4 regions of the Stappia sp. ABD4_338 genome follow, and region 1 is predicted to be linked to each of the others. Evidence: riboswitches for the same ligand, from Rfam matches in the RefSeq annotation. Region 1 holds a riboswitch; each other region holds the start of a gene.
The links. Region 1 has a riboswitch for cobalamin ahead of ACYX4S_RS16830 (aromatic ring-hydroxylating oxygenase subunit alpha). Riboswitches for the same ligand answer to the same signal wherever they lie in the genome.
Positions count from the first base shown of each region.

Region 2: linked by a shared signal. The riboswitch ahead of ACYX4S_RS08765 (ABC transporter substrate-binding protein) and the one ahead of ACYX4S_RS16830 (aromatic ring-hydroxylating oxygenase subunit alpha) in region 1 are both predicted to bind cobalamin.
Region 3: linked by a shared signal. The riboswitch ahead of metE (5-methyltetrahydropteroyltriglutamate--homocysteine S-methyltransferase) and the one ahead of ACYX4S_RS16830 (aromatic ring-hydroxylating oxygenase subunit alpha) in region 1 are both predicted to bind cobalamin.
Region 4: linked by a shared signal. The riboswitch ahead of cobU (bifunctional adenosylcobinamide kinase/adenosylcobinamide-phosphate guanylyltransferase) and the one ahead of ACYX4S_RS16830 (aromatic ring-hydroxylating oxygenase subunit alpha) in region 1 are both predicted to bind cobalamin.

Region 1 covers NZ_CM149982.1:3,743,724-3,747,947, forward strand. Annotated here, with positions in the region: gene ACYX4S_RS16820 (EAL domain-containing protein) at 1-966, shown strand, start outside; gene ACYX4S_RS16825 (c-type cytochrome) at 1,168-1,575, opposite strand; cobalamin riboswitch at 1,781-1,991, shown strand; gene ACYX4S_RS16830 (aromatic ring-hydroxylating oxygenase subunit alpha) at 2,109-3,341, shown strand; gene ACYX4S_RS16835 (FAD-binding oxidoreductase) at 3,338-4,224, shown strand, end outside.
Region 2 covers NZ_CM149982.1:1,888,463-1,892,686, reverse strand. Annotated here, with positions in the region: gene ACYX4S_RS08775 (ABC transporter ATP-binding protein) at 30-806, opposite strand; gene ACYX4S_RS08770 (FecCD family ABC transporter permease) at 803-1,840, opposite strand; gene ACYX4S_RS08765 (ABC transporter substrate-binding protein) at 1,837-2,850, opposite strand; cobalamin riboswitch at 2,995-3,199, opposite strand; gene ACYX4S_RS08760 (acyl-homoserine-lactone synthase) at 3,538-4,191, opposite strand.
Region 3 covers NZ_CM149982.1:3,330,393-3,334,616, reverse strand. Annotated here, with positions in the region: gene metE (5-methyltetrahydropteroyltriglutamate--homocysteine S-methyltransferase) at 1-2,027, opposite strand, end outside; cobalamin riboswitch at 2,140-2,368, opposite strand; gene ACYX4S_RS15000 (LysR family transcriptional regulator) at 2,462-3,343, opposite strand; gene ACYX4S_RS14995 (proton-conducting transporter transmembrane domain-containing protein) at 3,446-4,224, shown strand, end outside.
Region 4 covers NZ_CM149982.1:2,389,491-2,393,714, reverse strand. Annotated here, with positions in the region: gene ACYX4S_RS10825 (ABC transporter permease) at 1-557, opposite strand, end outside; gene ACYX4S_RS10820 (VOC family protein) at 959-1,843, shown strand; tRNA gene ACYX4S_RS10815 (tRNA-Asn) at 1,995-2,069, opposite strand; cobalamin riboswitch at 2,258-2,494, shown strand; gene cobU (bifunctional adenosylcobinamide kinase/adenosylcobinamide-phosphate guanylyltransferase) at 2,654-3,196, shown strand; gene cobW (cobalamin biosynthesis protein CobW) at 3,193-4,224, shown strand, end outside.

The DNA.
Region 1 (4,224 bases):
GCGATGAGTTGCGGCGTCGCGGTCTGGCCCGACGACGGCGCCACCATCGACGAGGCCCTGACCTGCGCCGATGCCGCCCTGTATGAAGCCAAGGCACGCCAGCGCGGCGCGCATGTCTTCTTTCGCGAGGAGATGCTGGACCGGCAGCGGCTCCTTCAGGAAATCACCTCGGGACTGCCCGCCGCCCTGCCGCGCCAGGAACTCTTCGTCACCTATGAACCGCGCATCTGCATCAACCGAAGGGCACTGGTCGGTGCGCGGGCACACCTTCGCTGGGCACATCCGGGCCTGTCCGCGACACTTGCGGCCGAGGACTTCATGGCCGGCGCGCGTGAACACGGTCAGGCGCGCGCGTTCGACAGCTTCCTTCTGGCGACGGCCTGCGAAACGGTGGCCCGCTGGCGTGCGTCGATCCCCGAGCAGACGTATGTGGTGGTCGGCCTGTCAGCCTGTTCGCTGCGGGATGCAACGCTGGTGGAGGAGATCGACCGCCTGCTGACCCGCTCCGGCCTCCCGCCGGAAGCGCTGGAAATCGAGGTCGCGGACGAAGCCGCCCTGTCCCAGAGCGAGGACGTCATCGCGACGCTCTCGCGCCTTTCGGAACATGGCGTGCGCCTCGCACTCAGCACCTTCGGCAAGGGGAACGCGGTGCTGACGCTGCTCGCACGGCTGCGCCCGCAAGTGCTCACGATCAACAAGACGCTCCTGTGCGAGAGCGTGCCAAGCGACTGTCGCGCCGACGTGGCGGCACTTGCGAACATGGCCGAGACACTGGGCGCCAGAACGCTGATCGAAGGTGTGGCAACCGATGCCGACCTGGACATGGCCCGCGACGCAGCTTGCGCCCTTGCGGAGGGGCCGGGCGTGTCGCCCCCTCTCGCGGCACCGGATATCTGCGCCTTCGCCCGCGCCCTGCGCAGCGGCGCTCCCCGACCGGCCAGGATCGCGACGCCATCCGCCACCTGAGATCCGGCCCGGTCAGCTCCTCAGGTATTTTATGAGCGCGAGCACGATCAGGACGACCAGGACAAGGCCTAGGAGCATGGGCCAGCCGCCGAAGCCCCAGCCGTGCGAACCGTACATGTCTTGCATCATGGCGTTTTCTCCTTCTGCCTGCCCCGGAAGGGGCCGGGGATCGCGACACGGCGGGCAGATCCGCCGATCGTGTCACTCGATGCCGTTGGCGCGCTGGATGCTGCGCACATAGGCCGTGATCCTGTCGACGTCCCGCGTGCCGACGCCCTCGACCGGGGGCATGTTCCCGAACGTCCAGTGATGGGCGCGCACCCCGTTGCGAACCGCAAGCCGGAAGGCGAGATCGGCATGATGGGCGGGCGCGTAAATCCGCTGAACGAGCGAGGGTCCGATGTCCGTTCCGCCAGCGTTTTCCCCGTGACACGATGCACAGTTCGCGGCGAAAAGCCGTTTCCCCTCAAGGGCGGCGCCCGAAAGCCGGGGAACGTGCAACCCGGCCTTTGGCGCGGTCGCCCCCGGCGCCCCGGGGCGGAGCATCAGCCAGCCGGCGACGATCACCGCCACGACCGCGACACTCCATCCGACAGCCTTCATCGTCATTGCGCCATCCCGTGATCCGGTCCGCGACGGAGCGGCCCCACGCCAGTTCATCGCGCCCAGGGTGGGGCTTCCCCTTCCGGGAAGGTCAAGCGCCTTCGCCACCGGCATGCCGGAGCCGCGCGAGAATGTCGCACGCGCCGCCGGGAGGTCCGTTTCGAACAAGCGATTGTCGCATCCAAGGCATCGAAGGGCCATGGCGAAGCTATTCTGTCGCGACATGTCAGGTGCGGCCGCGGGCACATGCAGGCGGTCGAGAATTGGGAAGCCGGTGAGAAACCGGCACTGCCCCCGCAACGGTAAGGAACGGACAAGACCGCGACACAGGCCACCGGGGAGGAGCCTCCGGGAAGGCGTCGGGGAAGCGGCGAAAGCCAGATGTTCCAAGTCCGGAAACCAGCCCGACATGACGTCAAGCCGCGGGTGGCGGTGGGGGCGATCTCGTGCCGTGCCGCTCCCGGGCACCGCGCCGATCCCCTCCCGCGCATCCGCTTCATGTTATCGCCGGCGCATTCCGGCAAGGTGAGACCTGCATGATGAACGCAGACGCCAAGGCATACGACCTTCTGGCCCGGCGGGTGCCGCATCACTCGCTTGAACAGGCCTTCTACGCGGATCCCGCCATCCTCGCGCTGGACCTCGAGCACATCTTCTACCGCGACTGGCTCTACGCCACGCCGGCCTGCGCGCTGCCCAAGCCCGGCAGCTATGTCACCCACCGCGTCGGGGCGTTTCCGCTGGTGATCGTGCGCGGATCCGACGGCGCGATCCGTGCGTTCCACAACACCTGCCGACATCGCGGCTCGGTCATCTGCAAGGCTGCCTCCGGGCATGTGCCCAAGCTGGTCTGTCCCTACCACCAGTGGACCTACGAGCTCGACGGTCGGCTTCTCTGGGCCCGAGACATGGGTCCGGACTTCGATGCCTCGGCCCACGGGCTGAAGCCGGTGCACTGTCGGGAACTGGCGGGCCTCGTCTACATCTGCCTGGCCGACGAGGCGCCGGACTTCGACACTTTCGCCACGCAGGCCGGCCCCTATCTGGCTCCGCATGACCTGGGCAACGCGCGCATCGCGCACCAGTCCACGATCATCGAGAACGGCAACTGGAAGCTCGTGTGGGAGAACAACCGCGAGTGCTACCATTGCGGGGGAAACCACCCCGCCCTTTGCCGCAGCTTTCCCGACGACCCGGCCGTGACGGGCATGGAGAACGGCGAGACGCCGCCTCACCTGCAGGCGCATGTCTCGCGCTGCGAGGCGGCCGGACTTCCCTCGCGCTTCCATCTCGCCGACAGCGGCCAGTACCGCCTCGCCCGCATGCCGCTTAAGACCGGCGCGAGAAGCTACACGATGACCGGCAACGCGGCCGTCGGGCGGCCGCTCGGCCGGGTGCCGCTGCCCGATGCGGGGGCGCTGCTGAAGTTCCATTATCCCACGACCTGGAACCACTTCCTGCCCGATCACTCGATCACCTTCCGCGTGACGCCGATCGGCCCGCAGCAGACCGAGGTCCAGACGACCTGGCTCGTCAACAAGGACGCCGTCGAGGGAGTGGACTACGACCTGAAGACGCTCACCGAGGTCTGGGAGGCGACCAACGACGAGGACCGTCGCGTGGTCGAGGACAACCAGGTCGGCATCAATTCGCCCGCCTACGCTCCCGGCCCCTATTCGCCGGTCCAGGAAAGCGGTGTCGACCAGTTCGTGGACTGGTACTGCGCCACCCTTGCAAGCCGTCTCGCCCCGCTCCGGGAGGCCGCCGAATGAGAATGCCCCACCCGCAGATCTCGCATCCGGTCGTCGTGTGGGACGGAAGCGAGGAGCTCGAGTGCGTCTCGGTCATTCCCGAGGCGCCGAACGTTGCAAGCTTCTGCTTCCAGTCCCCCTCGGGGGCGGTGTTCTCCTATGTGCCGGGCCAGTTCCTGACACTGGAGCTGCCGGTGCCGGGCGGTCCGCTCTACCGCACCTACACCATCTCCTCCTCGCCCTCGCGACCGATGTCGATCTCGGTCACGGTCAAGGCGCAGGAGGGAAGCCTCGGCACCCGATGGATGCTGGACAATCTGCGTCCGGGCGTCAGGATCCGGGCAAGCGCGCCGGCCGGCTCCTTCTCCAGCCAGCTCCATCCGGCGGACAAGTACCTGTTCATCTCCGCGGGCTCCGGCATCACGCCGATGATGTCGATGACCACGTGGATGTTCGACCTCGGGCGCCCCGCCGACGTCGTCTTCGTCAACTGCGCCAGGCGTCCCTCGGAGATCATCTTCCGCCAGCGCCTGGAGCACATGGCGAGCCGCTTCCCCGAGATCGACCTGAAATTCGTCGTCGAGGAGACCGACCGCTTCCTGCCCTGGACAGGGTACCAGGGCACGTTCAACCAGCTCATGCTGGGCCTGATGGCACAGGACTACCTGGAGCGCGAGGTGTTCTGCTGCGGCCCCGAACCCTTCATGCAGGCGGTGCGCGAGGCATTGACGGGCCTCGGCTTCGACATGTCCCGCTACCATCAGGAGAGCTTCCATGCGCCGGTGCCGGAGGCGGCGGAGGACCCGGTCGAGGGCGACGTCGTTCCGGACGCGGCCGCGATGGCGGAGGTCGCCTTCGCGCTGTCGGGGGTGACGCAGCCCTGTGCCGAGACCGACACCATTCT
Region 2 (4,224 bases), 1.9 Mb from region 1:
TGTCAGTCGCGTCAGCATGGGATACTCTTTCAGGAGAGGCGTTGAAACGAGAAGACCGGGAGGCCACCCGAGGGGTGCGGAATGAGCTCGGCGTGAATGCGGAAAACGTCTCGGACAAGGGCGGGCGTCAGCACCTCCGCCGGTGGCCCCAGGGCAATGCAACGGCCACTTTCCATGACCAGAAGCCGATCGCAGCGCAGTGCATGCTGCAGATCATGAAGCGCGATCACGGCCGTCACCGCCAGGCTCGACACAAGATCCAGAATTGCGAGCTGATGATGCACGTCGAGATGGTTTGTCGGTTCGTCCAGCAGCAGGATCTCGGGCCTCTGCGCATGGGCCTTGGCAATGTGTGCGCGCTGCCGTTCTCCGCCGGAAAGCGTGGACCAGTCGCGCTCGGCCAGGTGGTCCATCGACACCGCGCTCAGGGCATTCGTCACGGCCAGATCATCCTCGCAACTCCACCGGTGCAGTGAGCCCACCCAGGGGGTACGTCCGAGCTCCACCGCATCCCGTACCGTGATCCGCTCGCCCGTGTCGGAAGCCTGTTCGACGAACGCAAGGCGTTGGGCGATTTCGCGCCGCCGCATCCGGGCCATTGACCGGCCCTGCAGGCGCACCTCACCTTCCGTGGGCGCGCGAAGGCCGGCCATCAGGCTGAGCAGCGTGGATTTTCCGGACCCATTGGGGCCGATCAGACCAAGCGTTTCCCGCCGCTTCAGTCGAAGGTCGATATGGGAGACAATCGATCGGCCCCGCGTGGCCCAGCCGACACCGGAGAGCTCGAGTTCGGGACTGTCGTTCATCGCTGCCGCCCCCGGACCATGATCAGGCCGAAGGCCGGTGCGCCGACCAGTGCCGTGATAACCCCGATCGGCAGAACCTGACCGGGGATCACGATCCGCGAGACAACGTCGGACAGGACCAGGAACACCGCTCCGGCCAGCGCTGTCGCGGGGACAAGCCGGGTATGACGCGGGCCGACCAGGAAGCGCATCGCATGTGGAATGACCAGTCCCACGAAGCCGATTGCGCCGGCAATCGAGACAACGATTGCCGTCATGAAAGCAGCGGTCGCGATGAGGATGGCCTGCGCGCGACGTACGTCGATGCCGAGTGAGGCGGCACTGTCGGAGCCGAAGGTAAAGGCGTCGAGTGTTCGCGCGTGCCAGAGGGATATCGCGATCCCGAGGAAGGCCATCGGCAGGGCCAGTTGCACATCGGGCCAGCGTACGCCGGAGAGGTTACCGAGCAGCCAGAACATAATGCCGCGTGCCTGTTCCGCGCTGGCGGACTGCGCGATGATCAACGCCGTGAGGGCATTGAACATCTGCGATCCCGCAATGCCGGCGAGAATGATGATGCCGGCGCCCCGAACACCGACCCCTCCGCCGGCCGCTTTCGCCAGTACCGCAACAAGTGCGAAGGCGGCTAGCGCCCCGACAAATGCGCCTGCCGACATGCTGACGACGCCAGCTCCCACCCCCGCCACGGTGACCGTGACAGCTCCGGTGGACGCACCGGCCGAGATCCCGAGAAGGTATGGTTCAGCCAGCGGATTGCGCAGCAGCGCCTGCAGGATCATCCCGGACAGCGCAAGCCCGGCTCCGCCGCTGGCCGCGACAACGGCCCTGGACAGGCGATAGTGCCAGATGACGCTGGCCTGAATGGGGTCGAGCGTCTGATCGGAAAATCCGAGCTTTGCCGAAAGCACCTGGAGAACGGTCGAGAGCGGGATACGGGTTTCTCCAACAACCGTTGCAAGGAGAAGCGCAGCGGCCAGCAATGGGGGAGCCAGCCACAGCCATCTCACGGAGCGGACCGCTGCGCTGCCCGTCATTGGGCGAGACCGTATCCGGACAGGGCTTGTGCCAACGCCTCGAGCGCGAATATGGAGCGCACCGACGGATCCATCGCGTTGGCGTCTATGACGATGATACGCCCTTCCTTCACGGCTTCCATTTCCCGCGTCAGAGGGTCGCTCGCGAGAAACTCCCGCTTGATCGCGATGTCATCGGCCGGAAAGCGGCGGCGATCCATATCTGCCGCGACGATGAAGGTGGGGTCGGCGGTTGCAATCGTTTCCCAGCCAACCGTCGGCCATTCCTCGTGGGAGGTTACGACGTTTGAGACACCCAGGGTGGAGAGCATCCAGCCGGGAACCGCGTTGACGCCGGCGACATAGGGATCGATCGCGAGATCCGCGGACGAGTACCAGAACACACCGGACACATTGTCGGGAAGATCGAGATCGCGCGCCATCTTGACGGCGGCGATTTCGCGGGCCTTCAGCTCGGAGACGAGCTCCTCGCCGCGATCGGAAACGTCGAAGATCAGGGCGAGCTCCTTGATGCCCTGGTAGAGCAGGGCGGGGTCGTACATGACCGAGCGTTCGCCATCCATGGTCTGCGTGTTGTCCTTGCCGACGCATTCGGTCGGCATGATCCAGCTCGGGATCTTCGCATCGTCGAACATCTCGCGCGTGCCGACGACACCCTGCGGCCCGATCATCCACTCATAGGCCGTCACGACAAGCTCGGGCCGCTTGGCCAGGACGCTCTCGAAACTCGGGGCGTTGTCCGAAAGGCGCTCGATCCTGGAATTGACCTCCGCGAACTCGGGCAGAACCGGGTTTATCCAGAGTGCGGTCCCGGACACCTTGTCCGCGAGGCCGAGCATGTAGAGGATTTCCGTCGTGCTTTGTCCAACGCTGACGACACTCTCTGGCGCCCGCTCGAAGGTAATCTCATGCCCGCAGCTCGACAGGGTCAACGGATACCGGGTGCTTTCAGCCTGTCCGTACGAAACGGAGGCGAACAGGGCTGCGACCGTTAAAAGGGGAAAACGCATCGTGTCTCCTCGTGATGCAGTTCGAATGGCTCGAACAACGAGGGAGTTGACGCAGACGAGGGCATGGCGACGACGGACTGGCGGTCATTGCCGTTCAGAACTCGCCGGAGACGAGCTCAACCTCGCCGACACACCTCGTCCGGCTCGTTGGTCGTTGTCCCGGCAGGTCTCCTGGCTTGCGGCTCGAGCGTCCTCCGTCACCTTCCCGGCGTTTGGCCAGTGGCATTGACGGTGGACTTGCCGCTTACAGTTGCGAGGGCAGCCCCGGTTTTGGCCCCTGATGGGTAATCCGCACCGTGTTCCCTTTTCATCCGCGCTCAATTGGCGGAACCGTGACACGCTTCTTTTAGGCGAGAGGTGATCGGAGAGGCAAGGGCCTTCATCTGCTGGTTGAAAAGGCTCTCGGGGATGCGTATTCCGCGCTGCACGTCAACTTCTGTCTGGCCGGCCGCGCGAGTATGAGGGGGGTACCGCCGCCAAGACGCGTCCTGGGTGCCCCGCTCATCTGGTTGTCCGCACACGTAAATTAGCCCTGTTCTGGCTTTGCGGCACCGCTGGTACTGCACCGAGGATCCACCTCTGATCACTCTGCAGGACAGACTTCGGATCTAGTTCCAAATCACGAGATGACGCTGGCGAGCACCCGCCAGCGTCTTGTGTCTAAGCCGTTCCTTGCTGCGGGAGACTTTATGCGAGCAATGCCGCCAAGGGGTCTGTCGGAGCCGGCTTTTCGAGCACCCGGCCTGTGATGCCACTTGCTTCCCGAAGAGAGGAGATCATTTCTGCGTTCGTGTCGAAGAGCCCGGCGTAGGCCATCACCTTTCCATACCTCTTCGGAACACCGATCGTGTTGGCAGCACAGTTTGCCCGCTTGAACAATCGCGCCATAACAGAATCGTAGACAGAAACGATGCTGGTCAGTCCCACGAGCATCCCGACTTCCGCCATTCCGATCAGCAGCTCGCCCGTGACCTCATTGACGTTTCCGCGGCCTCGTCCCGCACAGGCATAGTCGGGATCGATCGAAAATCGCGAGCTCTCCCAAATCAGAGGGTCTGCCACTTCAAGATCGTCCGGAAGCAGGTCCGAGAACACATCGCGGAGCATGTTGGGGCCAGTGGTTGGCAGCAGGCGAACAGATCCCCGCACGTCCTGGGTTTCCGGGTTGATCGACATCACGTACAGCGGATTGCACTGGTCGAACACATCGATCTCCCATCCGTCTTCGACGGTCACAGCCCAACGAAGCCGGTCATGGAAAACCTGAGCCCGGATCGTGTGCATCCGGTCGATTTCAAACGGATGCTGAATGCGGTCAATTCCCTGGATAAGTCTGATCATTTCAACCTCCCCTTGCTGGAATGGTGCAATTTT
Region 3 (4,224 bases), 410 kb from region 1:
TGGGTGTGGATCTGGGTCTCGTCCGAGACCACGCAGGCGGAGAGGCGGAAGGCCTCAGTCGCCCAGTCGAGATACGCCGGCCAGTCGTCCTTTCGCAGTGGCAGCCCCTCGCGCAGCGCGGCCTCGTCGATCTGGATGATCCGCGCGCCGGCGGCCTCCAGGTCGCGCACCTCGTCGCGGATCGCCAGCGCGATCTGGCGGCACACGGTCTCGCGCGGCAGGTCGTCGCGCACGAACGACCAGTTCAGGATCGTGACGGGACCGGTGAGCATTCCCTTGAGCGGCTTGCACGTCAGCGCCTGCGCCTGCTGCCACCTTGCCACGGTCATCGGCTTCGGACGGGCCACGTCGCCATAGACGATCGGCGGGCGCACGCAGCGCGACCCGTAACTCTGCACCCAGGCGTTGCGGGTGAAGGCGAAGCCCGACAGCCGTTCGCCGAAGTACTGGACCATGTCGTTTCGCTCGAACTCGCCATGGACCAGAACGTCGAGGCCGATCTCCTCCTGGAAACGGATGGCCCGCGCGGTCTCCTCCGCGAGGAAATGCTCGTAGTCGCCGTCCGAGAGCCTGCCCCTGGCGTGGGCCGCGCGTGCCTTGCGCACCTCCGCCGTCTGCGGGAAGGACCCGATCGTGGTCGTGGGAAACGCGGGCAGGTCGAGGAGCCGCCTCTGTCGTTCGGCGCGGTCCGCGAACGGGCTCTCGCGCCGGCTCATCCGTGGGGTGACGGCGGCAAGTCGCGCGGCAACGGCTGCGTCATGCACGCGCGGCGAGGCCGCGCGCGACGCCACGGCGGCGCTGGAAGCGGCAAGGACCTCGCCGACCGCGTCCCGTCCGCTTTGCAGCGCCGTTGCGATCACCTGCAGCTCTTCCATCTTCTGCACGCCGAAGGCGAGCCAGCTCGCGATCTCGGGATCGAGGTCGTCTTCCTGAGCCAGATCGACCGGCACGTGCAGCAGCGAGCACGACGGCGCGATCTCGATCCGGTCGGCCCTGCGGGTCGCCAGCACCGGCTCCAGCCGGTCGAGCAGGGCGGAAAGGTCCGTCCGCCAGACGTTGCGCCCGTCCACGACCCCGAGAGACAGCAACATCTCGCGCGGCGCCCTTTCGACGAGTGGGACGAGCTGTCCGGGTGCGCGGACCAGGTCGGCGTGCAGGCCGGCGACCGGCAGCGAGACGGCAAGGTCGAGCGCGTCGCCAAGCGGGCCGAAGTAGGTCGCCAGCAGGACGCGGATGTCCGGCACCGCGCGTGCGAAGGCCGAATAGGCCCGGTGCAGGGCGGTGTGCGTCGGGGCGTCGATGTCGCCCGCCAGGCAGGGTTCGTCGATCTGCACCCAGTCGGCGCCGACCTCGGCAAGCCGTGCGAGAAGATCCGCATAGACCGGGACAAGCCGGTCGAGCAGGGCGAGCGGATTGACGTCGGGCGTCACCGCCTTGGCCAGCTTGAGGAAGGTGACGGGACCAAGCAGCACCGGTCGTGTGTGATAGCCGAGCGCCTTGGCCTCCAGGAAATGGTCGAGCGGCTTGGTGTCGGCAAGCGTGAAGCGCTGGTCGCCGGTGAGTTCCGGCACGAGATAGTGGTAGTTGGTGTCGAACCACTTGGTCATTTCCAGCGCCGCGACACCGCCTTCCCGGGGTGTGCCGCCGTGTCCGGCATGGCCGCAGCCATCGGCGTCCGGGCTGCCGGCGCTTGAGGTGCCGCGTGCCATGGCGAAACGGGTTGCGAGCGGCACGGGCCCGCCCGACCAGCCGAAGCGCTCGGGAATCGCGCCGACCATGACCGCCGTGTCGAGCACGTGGTCGTAGAGCGAGAAGTCGCCGCTCGGGATCTGGGTGATGCCGAGCGCGTGCTGCCGCGCCCAACCGGCCGCGCGCAGGGCGGCGGCGGTCTCCTCGAGCGCCGTTTCGTCGAGACGGCCGGCCCAATGGGCCTCGAGTGCGGATTTCAGCTCGCGGCGCGGACCGATCCGCGGGACGCCGAGCGTGGCTGTTGCCAGGGAATGTATGGGAAGCGAAACGGAAGCCATCGGCTTGAACCCCAAATGTTGGGGGCAAAGGCCGAGCGGACGTGTGCGGACACGTGAGCGGAAGGAGCCTCCCGCACGGCCGCATACGCACCACCGGGACACCCCGCCCAGGGACGATCATGATGACGTGGCAGGTCTCCTGGCTCGCGGGTCGTCGCGCGCATCCTGCCTTCCCGGGGGTGGCCGTGGCCGGTCCCAGTGGCGTGAACGGATGCGGGCTCGCCGCTTACAGTTGCGGGGGCAGCTCCGGCCTTGCCATGTCGCCATGGCGCACCGGATTCCCTCTTGGCCGTCACGACACCGGCAGGCGGCGCGACGGAACCACGACGCCACCAGACTGCGCCCGTCGTTCGCTCCTGTCAAGATGATATAAAGGAATGTTTATGTGTTTATATTGATCTTGAGGGCCGGTGCGGAAACCCTGTGTCCCGCGTCTATTTCCCGTCCAGGGCGAAGGCGGCGAGCACCTCGCCCACAAGCGGATTCGGAAACCGGCGATGCAGCGTCACGGCAAAGAAGCGCTCGCTGATTCCCTCCAGCCGATGCAGTTCGGCCAGTGTTCCGGCCGCCAGTTCGTCCCGCACCACGATCGGGGCGAGCACGGCAAGGCCCACCTTCTCGCGCGCGAGAAGACGCAGCATGGCCATGTCATCGGCTTCTGCCGCGATCCTCGGCACGACCCCGAGCCGACCGATCAGCACGTCGAAGGACGCGCGCAGCGCCGCCTCCGGTGTCGGCAGGATGAGCGGTTCGCTTGCCAGCAGGTCGGCAAGCGCGCGGCCCGCGAACTCGGGCGGTCCGACAAGGCTCACGGGCTGTTCCGAAAGGGCGTGCACCAGATAGGGGCTCGCCGCATCGCGTCCGGGCACCAGGTTCGTCAGCACCACGTCGAGCGACAAGGCCTCGAGGGCGCGCAGCAGGTCCGCCTGTGAGCCCGAGCGCAGGATCACTTCCACGTCGGACCGTCCGGCAAGCGGCATCAGGAAGCGGAGCTGGAAGTTGCGCGACAGCGTCGCGAGCGCGCCGACCCGCAGTGCGCGCCGCACATTACCCGTGTTGCGCAGCGTGGCCGTCAGGTCGTCCGCCGTGCGGAAGATCGCCTCCGCGTGGTCGAGGGCGATCCGTCCGGCCTCGCTGAGCACGAGGCCGCGCCCGCGCCGCTCGAACAGGTCATGGCCGAGCGACGCCTCCAGCGCCTTGATCTGGGTCGACAGGGCGGATTGCGACAGGTTCAGCTCGCGCGCCGCCCCGGTCAGCGTGCCCTTGCGGGCAACGGCGCGGAACAGGCGCAGGTGATGCAGGTTCAGAACGGACATTGTTCTTATATATAGAACGATATCGAAGATAATATGTAATTTTTTGAAATCGTTCGAAACGTTATTGGCATGGGCACCGCTCACTTCCGAGGACGCCCCGCCATGTTCGTTTCGCTTCCGCTCTCCCTGCTCGCACCGTCGGTGCTGCTTGCCGCGGCGCTTGTCCTTGCCGTGCGTCCCGGCCGCCGGCCGACGGGCATCGGCTGGCTGCCGCAGGGGGCCGCGCTTGCGGCACTGGGGCTGGCTCTCGCCGCCCTGTGCCAGGAGCTTCTTCACGGTCCGCTGCAGGTGTCGTTCGGCGCGGAGCCGCTGGCGCTTGCCTTCACGCTCGATGGAGTGAGCGCGGCAATGACGCTGCTTGTCGCCTTCATCGGCTGGGTGGTGATGCGCTACGCGCGCAGCTACCTCGACGGGGAAGCCCGCGAAGGGCGGTTTCATGCGCTGATGCTTGCCGTGCTGGCGGGCGTGCTGCTGCTCATGCAGGCCGGCAATCTTGCCGTGTTCGTCCTTGCCTTCGCGGCGATTGGCACCGGGCTGCGTCGCCTCCTGCTGTTTTACCCCGAACGCGCCGCCGCCCGGCGCGCCGCGACCAAGTTCACCCTCGTCTGGCACGCAGCCGACGCCATCCTGCTTCTTGCCGCCGTTTTGCTGGTCGCCACCTTCGGCTCCGGCGATCTGGACGCCCTTTCGGAAGCGGCAAGCAGCGGGCCGCTTCCGCTCACGGGTCATGTCGCGGTCGCGCTTCTGGCGCTTGCCGCGGCACTCAAGACGGCCTCCTTTCCGCTGCACGGCTGGCTCACCGAGGTCATGGAGGCGCCCACGCCCGTGTCGGCGCTGCTTCACGCCGGCATCATCAACGCGGGCGGCTATCTTCTGGTGCG
Region 4 (4,224 bases), 1.4 Mb from region 1:
CGGGTGACGTGGTTGATGTTGCCGCCGACGATGATGACCGCGCCAACCTCGGCGACCGCGCGGCCGAACCCGGCCAGCGCGACGGTCAGAAGGGCGTATCGCCCGTCCCACAACAGGGCGGCGATGCGAGATGCGGGGCCGACGCCGAGCGAGGCGAACTGCTCCCGGTACTCCCGGTCGAGGTCTTCGACCACCTGACGGGTCAGGGCGGCGACGATCGGTGTGACGAGGATGGTCTGCGCGATGACCATCGCGGTGGGGGTGTAGAGAAGCCGCAAGGGCCCCAGCGGGCCGGCGGCGGACAGCGTGAGATAGACGACCAGACCGACCACGACCGGCGGCAGTCCCATGAGCGCATTGAGCACGACGGTTGCCGTTGTTCGTCCGGGAAACGCGAAGGCCCCCACGCAGGCGCCGAGAGGCAGGCCGATCACGCAGGAAATGACGACCGCGCTCAGCGTCACGCGCAGCGACAGGCCGATGATCTCCAGGAGATCGGCGTCACCGGACAGGATAAGCCCGACTGCTTCCGCAAGGACGGACGAGAAGCTTTCCATATGCGCGTTTTCTCCCTCTCATGGGAAGAGATACATTATTTCGCACATATATCCATGTCACGTGACGTCTTTGCATCGCGTTTTTTACGCGGCGCGGCATTGAAAACCCGTTTTTCGCCAATGAACGACAGGTCATCCACGGATTTTCGAAATGCTCAGAATAAAAAAGCATAAAATGACACAAAAAGCAGGAGGGCCAATCCTTGGCAGGCCTTGATGTGTTCATGCGGTCACATGAAGCGATTGCGGCAGGTTTATCGTTCATGAAATGGAGACAATAAGCTCACGATTTACGCGATTGTCTTTGCGTCGGGGCGCTACCAGATTGAGGGCACATTCAGCGGCATCCGGTGTTGCGTGATCGCAATGACCGTCCGGCCGCGCGTGCACAGGAGCAGGAAATGTCAGTATCCAGCGAGCCGAAAAACGCTGCCGCCTTCAACATGGATGCGGTGCCCATGCGCGTCGGGCGCGTCGGCCTGAGGGTGCGGGACCTGTCCGCGACGGCGCGTTTCTATCGCGACGTGATCGGCCTGCAGGAACTGGAGCGTGTGGCGGGGCGTGTCGTTCTCGGTGCCGGTGCGGTGCCTCTGGTGGAGCTGGACGAGCGACCGGATCTCGCGCCAGTCAGCGCCCGCGAGGCCGGGCTCTTCCATACGGCGTTCCTGCTGCCGACGCGCGGCGATCTGGGGCGCTGGCTTTCTCACGCGGCCGGTCTCGGTGCGCGCATCGAAGGGGCGTCGGATCACATCGTGAGCGAGGCGGTCTATCTCAGCGACCCGGAAGGGAACGGCATCGAGGTCTATGCGGATCGTCCGGAGGCCGACTGGCGCACGCCGGACGGCACGGTGACCATGTCCACCGATCCGATGGACGTGGAGGGCGTGCTTGCCGCGGGCGAGGGGGCGGTCTGGCAGGGAATGCCGGAGGGCGGGCGTGTCGGGCACGTTCATCTCCGCGTCGGCGAGACCGGGGTGTCCGAGGGGTTCTACCGCGACGTGCTCGGCTTCGACATCAGTGCCCACTATCCGGGCGCAAGCTTCTTCGGATCCGGAGGATACCATCACCAGCTTGCCGGGAACGTGTGGGGCAGTCGTGGCGCGGGTGCGCGCGATCCGAACCGCGCCGGCCTGGACTTCGTGGAAATTCTTGCCAGGGATCCCGGGCATGTGTCGAGCGTGCGGGAGCGGGCCGGGGACGCCGGAGTGGCGTTGAACGAGGCCGGACAAGGCGGCGTCTCGCTTGCCGATCCGTGGGGAACACGGATTCATCTTCGTGCCGCCTAGGGGGCTGCCCCATAGAAGAGGCGTGTCCGGCGTGAAAGCGTCGAGGCCATCGGTCATCGTTCGCCTGCGGGAGTGCTCGCGGGCGGCGTGACTCGTCGTTCCGCGCTGATTGGCGGCTGTACGTTTGCGATGTGGGGGAGAAAGAGGGCAGTGGCTCCCCGGGCCGGATTCGAACCAGCGACCAAGCGGTTAACAGCCGCTTGCTCTACCACTGAGCTACCGGGGATCACTGTCGCGGCGCTCTTGAGCACCGCGTCGGTGGGAGGCGTATAGCAAACGCCGTGCGGATTTGCCAAGCCTTTTGTCGTCATGTTTTCCACAGAAGCGAAAAAATCGCGCCGGGCGGCGGCGGCGATTTGGTGCTGGTCAGGGGCTTCCAGGTCCCGGATCCGCTTGTTGTGTGGCGTTTGCCGGGCTAAGAATGAGGTCCGGTCCTTTCCGACGGACGAAGTCCGAGGGAGAGGGGAAAGTCGGAATACGGTGGGGGACGACCCAATTCGGGGTCCCGAATCCGTAGCTGCCCCCGCAACTGTGAGCGGCGAGCCTTCCTGCAGAGACCACTGGACGCTCCAACGCGGTTGGGCGCCCGGGAAGGGCAGGGCAAGGCGGCGACCCGCGAGCCAGGAGACGAGCCGGATGACACGCGGCGGAAATGAGCGCCGCGTCCCGAAACGTCACAGCCGTCGGGTGGACGGCAGGAGGCTCACATGACGCGTTTCCACGCGCTTCCTCATCATACCTTTTCCGTGATTCCACGGTCCGCCGAACAGGCTTCGTGTCATCCCGCGCACTGCCGCCGGGCCTGATACCGTGCGCTGCCGAAGCGTTCTGGTGACCGGAGGAGCCCGTTCGGGCAAGAGCTCCCACGCGGAGGCGTTGGTCTCCGCCAGCGGACTTGCACGCGTCTATCTCGCGACCTCCGTCGCCGAGGACGGCGAGATGCGCGCGCGTGTCGCCCGTCATGTGGAGGCCCGTGGGCTGGGGTGGGAGACGATCGAGGAACCCCTCGATATCGCCGGCGCGATCACGACCCGAAGCGCGCCCGGAACGGCCGTTCTCGTCGATTGCCTGACGCTTTGGCTCTCGAACCTGATGTTCCGCGATGCCGATCTTCCGGCCGAGACGGACCGCCTGGCGGCGGCGCTTCAAGCCGCTGGCGGGCCCGTGGTTCTGGTGACCAACGAGGTCGGCTCCGGCATCGTGCCCGACAATGCGCTTGCCCGCCGTTTCCGCGACGAGCAGGGGCGCCTCAATCGCAAGATCGCGGCGAGTGTGGAGGCGGTGGTTCTCGTCGCCTGCGGCTTGCCGCTCGTTCTCAAGCCGAATTCCCTCCAACCGGAGATTACCCTATGAGCACGCCTGCAAGCGGCAAGATCCCGGCCACGATCATCACCGGCTTCCTGGGGGCCGGAAAGACGACTCTTCTCTCCAACCTCCTGCGGGACGCGAAGGGCAAGCGCATCGCGCTCATCGTCAACGAGTTCGGCGACATGGGCTTCGACGGCTCGCTGGTGGACGGTTGCGCCGATCCCGATTGCGCGGCGGACGACGTGGTGGAACTGACCAACGGCTGCATCTGCTGCACGGTCGCCGACGACTTCCTGCCGACGATGGAAATGCTCGTCTCGCGCGACGAGGCGCCCGATCACATCGTGATCGAGACGTCCGGTCTTGCGCTGCCGCAGCCCCTGGTCAGGGCCTTTTCCTGGCCCAGCGTCAAGACACGCGTCACCGTCGATGCCGTTGTGACGGTGGTCGATGCGGCGGCCGTCGCCGAAGGGCGGGTGGTCGCGGACGAGGCCGCCCTTGCCGCTCAGCGCGCGGCCGACGAGGCGCTCGATCACGAAAGCCCGGTGGAAGAGCTTTTCGAGGACCAGCTCGTCTGCGCCGATCTCGTCGTGCTCAACAAAGCCGATCTCGTGGATGCGGACGCGCTCGCCCGCGTCCGCGAAACCGTCTCGGCGCGGGTGCGGCCGGCGGTCGAGATCGTCGCGGCGGAAAAGGGGTATCTTGCCGGCGATGTGCTGCTCGGGCGTTTCAGTGCCTCGGAGGAGGACATGACGGGCCGGGAAAGCCACCACGAAAGCCATCATCATCACGATGATCACGACCATGACGATCACGATCATGACCACCATCACCACGACCACGATCATGACGAGTTCGAGAGCCATGTGGTGACCTTGCCGGCCTTTGCCTCCCTGAAGGAACTCGAACAGCGCGTTGCCGCTGCGATGGCCATGCCCGGGGTGCTGCGCATCAAGGGAGCGGTGGAGATTGCGGGCAAGGCCGCTCCGGCAATGGTGCAGGCGGTCGGGCCACGCGTGGAGGCATGGTTTGCAAAGGATGCCCGCGCGCCGGGCCGGGTGGTTGTGATCGGT